Regions from separate parts of the Vibrio sp. D173a genome, predicted to be linked through region 1. Evidence: predicted binding sites of a transcription regulator. Region 1 holds the regulator's gene; each other region holds the start of a gene.

Region 1 (2,210 bases):
TTAGGTTTGGTGCTCGCTTGTTGCTTTTTCTCTTGCTTAGCGGTCTCTAGAGATTGCTTTGCAACTTCAATCAAGCGATCGGTTGAATCCCATAGATCATCAGAAATCGCATAGTATTTCGTAACAACTGGGAAACCACGTTTCTTGTAGACGTACGGTTTTAGTCCTTGAGTCTCGAAGTCAGAAGATGTTTGTCGGTCAGCTCGAATGTGAAGTTGGTTGTTTACGACTAGCGCAAACATCGTTTCATCAGCGAAGAGCCCGAAGCCGCCAAACATTGAGCGCGACTTGATATTACCAAGTGCCTCAAACAGCTTCATTGAGTCTTTGAGTATCGGTTTATCCATGGTGTGTTATCTCGGTGTAATTAATATTACGCCACCAAAAATCAGGTCCGAGAGATTAGCAAATGCATGCAGACACAATGTCATTAAAGGGTAAACTCACTTAATGCATATTTGCCATCGGTAACCCCGCTACCTTCCATCTAATTCGATGGTTCAGGCCGGAGGCTTTGCGTCCCACCCTTTCGAATGGTTTGCCCTGTGCGTGACCATTTGAGAATACTTCGTATATTGAATTAACATCACGTTTCAAACATCAAAGTGTGATCTTGGTTCAGTTGATAGTGCTATTTTGATGTGTTTAGTTTCATATTTTGGGCTGTCTACTTGTCATACTAAAGCTTGATGTAGGAAATGGGCTACAAGTGAGTTAAAACAGCAACTTATCTTAGCCTTTGATTGTATAAGCGATGTCGAATGTTTCAAAAAAGTTATTTTACGCAATAAAAAAGCGCCCCGAAGAGCGCTTTATAAAAACTGAGGTGAAATTAGTTCAATTTCTTAACTGTATTGCGAACTACGATCTCTGGCTGCATCTCAAACACACGCTTTTCGTGCTCTTTGTCTTTGATGCGCTCTAGTAGAATTTCAAACGCGTTTTTACCCACACGACGTTTCGGTTGGTGGATCGTCGTTAGCGGCGGTGAGAAGTACTCTGCAAGCTCAATGTTGTCGTAGCCGATAACGGATATGTCATCTGGTACTTTGATGCCGTTTTGTTGTAGACGGCTCATCAAACCTAACGCCATTGTGTCGTTAAAGCAGAATACAGCAGTTGGGCGTTTTTCCATTGCAGTGATGTTGTCTGCAGCAAGTACTGCTGTATCACACTCGAAGTTACCTTCAAGAACCCAATCTTCGTTTACTGCAAGATTTGCTTCAGCCATTGCACGACGGTAGCCTGCGATACGCTCTTGGCACGCCGCCTTTTCAAAGTGGCCGCTCAAACATGCGATGTCAGTATGACCGTTGTCGATCAGGTATTTCGTCGCGATGTAACCGCCTTCTTCTGAGTTATCAATGATCTTATCTGCTTGTGAGCTTTCTGGGCCCCAGTCCATTACCACTTTAGGAATGTCTGAATGGCGATCAAGCATCTCTTTTAGCTCTTCCGTAAGGTCAGAACACATTACTAGGATGCCGTCTACGCGTTTCTCTGCAAGCATGCGGATGTAGTCACGTTGTTTCTCGTAGATACCACCAGTGTTACATAAGATTAGTGTGTAACCTTGACGGTAACAGTAGCTTTCAACACCATCGATCACTTCAGAGAAGAATAGGTTGGTTGATTGAGTAACTAACATACCGATAGTACGAGTAGAGTTGCATTTCAAACTACGAGCAACAGCACTTGGCGCGTAATTGAGCTCATCCACTGCTTTCATTACTTTTTCTTGAGTGGTCTCTGCAACAAAGCGAGTTTTGTTAATTACGTGCGAAACTGTTGTGGTAGAAACGCCGGCTAAGCGAGCAACGTCTTTAATAGTGGCCATAAATGATGTCCTGTATCGAGCTACTGAATACCGTAGTGAAGACAACCATATGCTTAGGGTCTTGCGCAAACCGAGCAACTGCAGAAAGGGCATTGCTGAGATATTTGGCAGCGGTTGTTCCGAAATCGGTATAAAAAGGTTTGTAGCAACATTTGTTGCTGAAACGCCTATTCCTGTCTTACATAAATGAGAAATAGGTCAGCAATCATGTTAAGAAAACACAAAAACCGCTATATTTCAGCGGTTTACATATAAATCATATTTAATCGTTTGCGCTCACATTTTAGACTGATGTGGGCAGGCTGGCAATATTTTCAGCGGTTGTTTTGTGCCTTTGAGGTCACATTTTAACGGCTAAATTTGTTGGGTTTCT
Region 2 (2,210 bases), on a different contig from region 1:
TAATTAAAGTGCTGCAAGGCTAAGGCAGAAGCCTGCGATAGTCGCTGCCATTAGGTTAGACAACGTACCAGCAAGAACAGCTTTAATACCCATGCGAGCGATATCTGAACGACGGTTTGGTGCAAGGCTACCTAGACCACCAAGTAGAATCGCGATAGAAGAAAGGTTCGCGAAGCCACATAGTGCGAATGAGATGATAGCTGTTGTCTTAGCAGACATTACTTCACCAGTAGCTGCAACAACTTGAGCGCCTTCACCTAGGTAAGGTGTGAAGTTCAAGTATGCAACGAATTCGTTGATTACTAGTTTCTGACCGATGAATGAACCAGCAACAACTGCTTCGTCCCATGGAACACCGATTAGGAATGCTAGTGGAGAGAACGCGTAGCCTAGGATAAGTTCTAGTGTTAGTTCAGGCATACCGAACCAACCACCGATGCCACCTAGCATACCGTTGATAAGAGCAATAAGACCTACGAACGCGATTAGCATTGCACCAACGTTTAGTGCTAGTTGTAGACCAGAAGCCGCACCGCCCGCTGCTGCGTCGATTACGTTAGCTGGCTTGTCGTCGCCACCGTCCATTGCTTCTTCGATGTCTTCGTGAGGCTGGTCAGTCTCTGGGTGAAGAATCTTAGCGAATAGTAGACCACCCGGTGCTGCCATGAATGATGCTGCTACTAGGTACTCTAGAGGAACACCCATTGAAGCGTAACCTGCTAGTACACCACCAGCTACAGATGCTAGACCACCACACATTACCGCGAATAGCTCAGATTGAGTCATTTTTGGTACGAATGGGCGAACAACTAGAGGTGCTTCAGTTTGACCTACGAAAATGTTAGCTGCTGCAGACATTGATTCCGCACGAGAAGTGCCAAGCGCTTTTTGTAGTGCACCACCAAGAATCTTGATAACCCACTGCATTACGCCAATGTAGTAAAGAACTGAAATCAGTGCAGAGAAGAAGATCAGTGTAGGAAGAACGCGGAATGCGAAGATGAAGCCGCCGCCGCCGAATACTTCGAACATCTTGTCAGAAACAAGACCACCGAATAGGAAAGATGAACCATCGTTACCGTAGTTGATAACGTTAGAAACACCAGTGGAGAAACCGTTTAGTAGATCACGGCCCCAAGGTACGTAAAGAACAAATGCACCAAGGATGAATTGGATAGCAAATGCGCCACCCACAGTTCTAAAGTTGATAGCTTTGCGGTTAGATGAGAATGCAAATGCAATAGCAAGAAGCACTACCATACCGACTAGGCTCATAAACAGGCTCATAGTTTATGACTTCCTTATAAGTTATTTATTGGCGTGTTACAAAATGGAGCTATAAAGCGGGGGCAATTATACTCATGCAGAATCAATTAAAGTAATGCCACCCTCACACTTTCTTATAAGATTCATCACTGATTCACTCCCGTTTGTGAGTTATCTCACAATAAGAAGGGAAACGTTTTCGCTTTTAAACACCATCTTTAGATTCTATTCACATATAAAGAAGGCAGAATTGCTATTTTCCCATAGCTGAGAGGCAATCGATTGCTTGCTTTCTGTATGCAACAGAGAGAGCTCATTCAATACATGAATCAGTTTTGAAGGGTGATTAGGCTCGCCCTGATAGCCAAGTATAGGCATATCCGGAGCGTCCGTTTCTAAAACGATATTCTCAAGTGATAATCTTTGAATCGCGTCGCGAGTTTTATTGGCTCTTGGATAGGTAATTGTGCCTCCGACTCCGATAAGAAAACCTAATCGAACCCATTCCATCGCTTGCTGATAACTGCCAGAGAACGCGTGCAATACGCCACCTTTAGGAAGCTTGGCTGCTTTGACTAGTTGGATGAGACGATTCTGTGCTTTTCGGCTGTGTAAAATAACGGGCAGATCGAACCGTCTTGCCAGTTCGAATTGCAATTCAAGTACCTGCTCTTGAAGCTCGACAGGCACATCTATTACGAAGTCTAAACCGCACTCCCCTATCGCCACGCATTGTCGCTTGGACGAGGAAAGTAACGATTCCAGCTCTGGGGCAAACTGCTCAAACTCTGGTTGTAGAAAATATGGATGAAAGCCCAGCGCATAATAAAGGTGAGAGTATTGGTTGGCCAGCGCTTGAATATGAGCCCAGTTACTCGGCCCGACAGAAGGAATCAAGATACGCTCTACTCCTTGGTCACGCGCAAGCTCAACTTGATGTGCAA
Region 3 (2,210 bases), on a different contig from region 1:
CCTTTTCGTTACCCATTTTCTAAGTGCAAGCAAGTTAAGGAGAGTGAATGAGCTTATTTCTACGTACTACAGCATTGATGCTTTTAGTACTAAGCCGTGCGCCGGCGTTCGCCGCACTTCCAAATGTCCCGAGTAACGAGCAAGACCGTTCTGCTAGCCAAAACGAAGTTTGCTCAAAATTGTTCAAGCATAGCCTTAGTGGTTTGTATGGCATTCAGTCAATCGACTCCAAACCAACTCAACCTTATTCAGATTTCGATGTACTTTACAGCAAAGCTCACCAAGCACAATTCGAGTTAGAAACCATCTGTAAAAGTACTGCCCTTCTTACTGACGCCCAACCTTACTTCGCAGGCGTTAAATCTCAACATCGTGCCGAAGAAAAGATTGCTCACGAATTGGATGGTCAAGTAGAGCGAATTACAGACTTAGCACGAGCAACTATCGTAGCGGATGACGTAGCAAGCCTTGTATCCGTATATGAAGCACTAGAACGTGAAACAACTATCGTTAAAGTGAAAAACCGCTTTAAGAAACCAACCGCATCTGGTTACCGTGACTTAAACTTACTGGTACGTCTTCCTAAAACGAATTTGATTGCTGAAGTTCAACTGCACCTTAAAGCCATTGCTGACGTGAAAAGTGGTCCAGAGCATGACTTGTATGAACAGATCCAAAAGATCGAACGACAAGCGTTAGTGGAAGGCCGAAGCCTCAACGACATCGAGACGGCATCGATTCGTAACATGCGTACTCAATCGAAAAACTTGTACCAAGAAGCTTGGCACCCATACCTAACAACACACTTAGAAGCTGCGTAAGCGAGCAGTTTCTACCCTCACTAATACTAAAAAGCCACCGTAATTGCGGTGGCTTTTTATTTGTTCTTTAGCAAGTACCGGAACACACAAACAAAAAGACCACGACAAAGCGTGGTCTCATTCCATTTCACATGGCTTACTGGTCTGCCTTTAGGTTCTCTACGCGAGCTTTCAACTTCTGACCCGGGCGGAACGTAACGACACGTCGAGCAGTAATAGGGATATCTTCACCCGTTTTCGGGTTACGACCAGGTCGTTCGTTTTTGTCACGAAGGTCAAAGTTACCAAAACCTGACAGTTTTACCTGTTCGCCACTTTCTAGTGCCTTGCGAATTTCTTCAAAGAACACTTCCACCGTTTCCTTGGCGTCCCGTTTACTAAATCCCAATTTATCAAACAGGTTTTCTGCAAGTTCGGCTTTTGTGAGCGCCATAAAACTTTCCTCAAAGCTATGTTAAACAATGCTACCTTAGTGTAGCGCCAGAGCAGTTTTACCCTACCATTTCAACAACATATCGGGGTTACATTTGGAAGTGTATGACAAGCTTATGATTTTCGCCAACTTTTTTCTTTGCTAATATACCGAATGTTTCATCATCGAAGTACTTTACCCACCACCAATACCATATTTTACTTTAATTACCTCTAAACTATGGGAATTATCCAGTTCAATAATCTAAATTTTCAAATAAAAACAAGATTATTCACTATTTAATAAAAATATCAGATACTGGTCATTTTACAAACAACTGACACAAAACCTCTTAATTTTTCAGTGGTTTGAGTCACTCTACAAATAGATCTGACCAGTTGTATTCATTGGAGTTTTTATTCTGTTTCTGCTGTTCCAGCAGAAAATGAAACCTTGAACAAAGACAAAGTTCTGTGTCCATCACCATGACGATGAATGGAAAGATTGATACTGTTTGCGCATTCTATCCCATCGTCAGAGTACCAACATGCTTCACCAAGTCGTCAGTATTCTATTCCCTGTTTTTGCGTTGGTTTTTGTTGGGTATTTAGTTGGGCGCTACATAAAGCCAGATTTCCGCCCGATCAATCGCATCAATATGGATGTGTTTACACCAGCACTTGTATTTTCATCGCTAGTCAGCATGCCGATTGATATGGGCCAAGTTCCTCTTTTACTTGCTGCTATTATTGCCGTTGTCATACCTGGTGTTGTGATGATACCTATCGCAAAGCTAAGCGGGCTATCCTTCAAAACATGGGCACCACCACATATGTTTAGAAATAGCGGAAACCTTGCCATCCCGTTGTTCACTTATACCTTTGGGGAATTGGCTCTCCCTTCTGCGGTACTCTTGTTCGTTGTCTCCGCCTGTTTGCACATCAGCCTAGGCGTCATGCTGCTTAGTAGCGGCAATC
Region 4 (2,210 bases), on a different contig from region 1:
AAGCATAAGGATTGCGACGTAGAATAGCGCACCAGACGTTGCGTAGGCTGGAATCATACCCGCTAGTGGCGAGAACAATAGAGCTAGAAGGAACAATACACCAACAACCACAGCCGTTAGACCTGTACGGCCACCAGCTGCAACACCAGAAACACTCTCGATGTATGAAGTCGTGTTTGATGTACCTAGTAGCGCACCCACTGATGTTGCTGTTGAGTCAGCAAGTAGCGCTTTGTTTAGACGTGGAATGTTGCCGTTTTCATCAGTTAGGCCTGCTTTTTGCGAAACACCAACTAGCGTGCCTGCAGTGTCGAACAAGTCAACGAATAGGAAAGCAAACACTACGGAGATCATGCCAACTTCGAACAAACCAGAGAAGTCTAGCTGCATGAAGGTTGGTGCGATGCTTGGTGGAGTCGACATGATACCGCCCCACTGAACGTCACCGAAGATAAGGCCAAGAATTGTCACACCTAAGATAGCAATCATAACCGCACCTTTCACACCACGGTGAACCAATGCAATCGTCATGAAAAAGCCAATCGCAGCAAGTACCGATTGCAATGACGTAATGTTACCCATTGAAACTAGCGTTGCTGGGTTGTCTACTACGATGCCTGCGTTTTTCAGTGCGATGAACGCCAGGAACAGACCGATACCAGCAGAGATACCAGTGCGTAGAGAAAGAGGAATCGAGTTGATGATCCACTCACGAATCTTGAACACGCTCAAGACAATGAACAGCAAGCCAGAGACAAATACAGCGGCTAAGGCCACTTGCCATGTGTAACCCATGCCCAACACAACAGAATAAGTGAAGAACGCGTTTAAGCCCATGCCAGGCGCCTGAGCGATTGGGTAGTTTGCTACCAAGCCCATGATGAAACAGCCAATAGCTGCAGCAAGACACGTCGCAACGAACACGGCACCACGATCCATACCAGTATCCGCAAGGATAGCTGGGTTTACAAAGATGATGTAAGCCATAGTTAGGAAGGTAGTGACACCTGCGATGATCTCAGTGCGCACGTTGGTGCCATTTTCACTAAGTTTAAAGAGCCTTTCGAGCATGATCGAATCCTGTAAAAGGTAAAAAGTAAACGGTTGCGTAATCGATTGGCTCGAATTATAAAGTTATCAAATAACAAATTCCAGATAGAATTTTCACTCTAATGGGATTTTTTTCGCTGGATATGAAACCTATTCGCTAGTGTTTTAAACAAGGCAAGAATTTAGATCTTAATAAACAACAACTAACAGAATTGTATTTTGTTCGGCTCAGCGTGTACAAACTGAGCAATGTATTAAACTTTCAAACGTAAACCTGAGGTTTTGGACGTTAAATACCCACAAAATTAGTCAGAAAATGAAATAAGTTGAAGATGCGTTAGTAGAATGGAAGCTTGGTGGCGAGAAAGTAGTCGAAGTTTGATACTGCAGATAAAAAAACGCCACTCAATTTGAGTGGCGGTGAATCATGTCAGCACTATGCACTGAAAAAAAATTCCAATTTATAGGGGTGAACAAACTTGTTCGAGTCACATGCGTTGGCTTCAATTAGTAACCAAAGCTTGTTGGGTATACAAAGTTACCGGTGTAAACAGATTTGCTGTTCCAGAACATTGCACTTGGTAAACCTTTCATAAATATCACCTTCTAAATCAATTAATACTGTTAATTTGGTTGATTTCTCGGTTCCTTGGAGGCGATAAACGGACTCATCCTTTGAGCATTTCATTCTTCTCTCAGAAGCTGGTTACAAATATACCACCGAGAAATTTAATTACAAGCATTTTAGTGACAAGAATCACAAAAACCTGATAAATTGATCTTCATCAAGAATCAACTGTAATTAAATTACAGTTTAGTAAATTAAAAATTAAACAAAATTTCAATTCATACTAAGAGCGTTGCATTAGCGTATTAGGTTGTGTTCATAATCTGTGACAGTTCAAGGGCAAATCCTTTTCACCACAACTACTAGAACGGCTTTTGTGGTGGTATGCTGAGGGCAATTCCAAGCCAATACCGATTAGCATTTACTGCTAAACACTCATTAAATTTACGGTTTAAATTTGGCAAAGCACATCAAAGGAGTCTTCCGTGTCTGAATTCCATTCTGAAATCAGTACCTTATCACCTGCTCCACTTTGGCAGTTTTTCGATAAGATTTGTTCAATCCCTCACCCTTCTAAACATGAAGAAGCACT

What was found. The regulator PurR, encoded in region 1, represses purine synthesis genes. The targets are predictions, from matches to a motif close to TNANGNAAACGTTTNCNTNA.
Region 2: KIV40_RS07650 (NupC/NupG family nucleoside CNT transporter) is a predicted target of PurR. The motif match lies at 1,452-1,471, and genes of this name have one in related genera.
Region 3: ihfA (integration host factor subunit alpha) is a predicted target of PurR. The motif match lies at 1,375-1,394, and genes of this name have one in related genera.
Region 4: KIV40_RS17350 (NCS2 family permease) is a predicted target of PurR. The motif match lies at 1,093-1,112, and genes of this name have one in related genera.

What each region holds. Positions count from the first base shown of each region.
Region 1 is NZ_JAHGAH010000118.1:60,823-63,032, forward strand. Features, by position in the region: gene KIV40_RS13395 (TfoX/Sxy family DNA transformation protein) at 1-347, opposite strand, end outside; cyclic di-GMP riboswitch class I at 464-553, opposite strand; gene purR (HTH-type transcriptional repressor PurR) at 833-1,837, opposite strand.
Region 2 is NZ_JAHGAH010000065.1:47,641-49,850, reverse strand. Features, by position in the region: gene KIV40_RS07650 (NupC/NupG family nucleoside CNT transporter) at 4-1,287, opposite strand; gene KIV40_RS07645 (TatD family hydrolase) at 1,492-2,210, opposite strand, start outside.
Region 3 is NZ_JAHGAH010000238.1:24,167-26,376, reverse strand. Features, by position in the region: gene KIV40_RS21495 (RelA/SpoT domain-containing protein) at 48-821, shown strand; gene ihfA (integration host factor subunit alpha) at 958-1,254, opposite strand; gene KIV40_RS21485 (AEC family transporter) at 1,781-2,210, shown strand, end outside.
Region 4 is NZ_JAHGAH010000173.1:2,488-4,697, forward strand. Features, by position in the region: gene KIV40_RS17350 (NCS2 family permease) at 1-1,071, opposite strand, end outside; gene KIV40_RS17355 (aminoacyl-histidine dipeptidase) at 2,104-2,210, shown strand, end outside.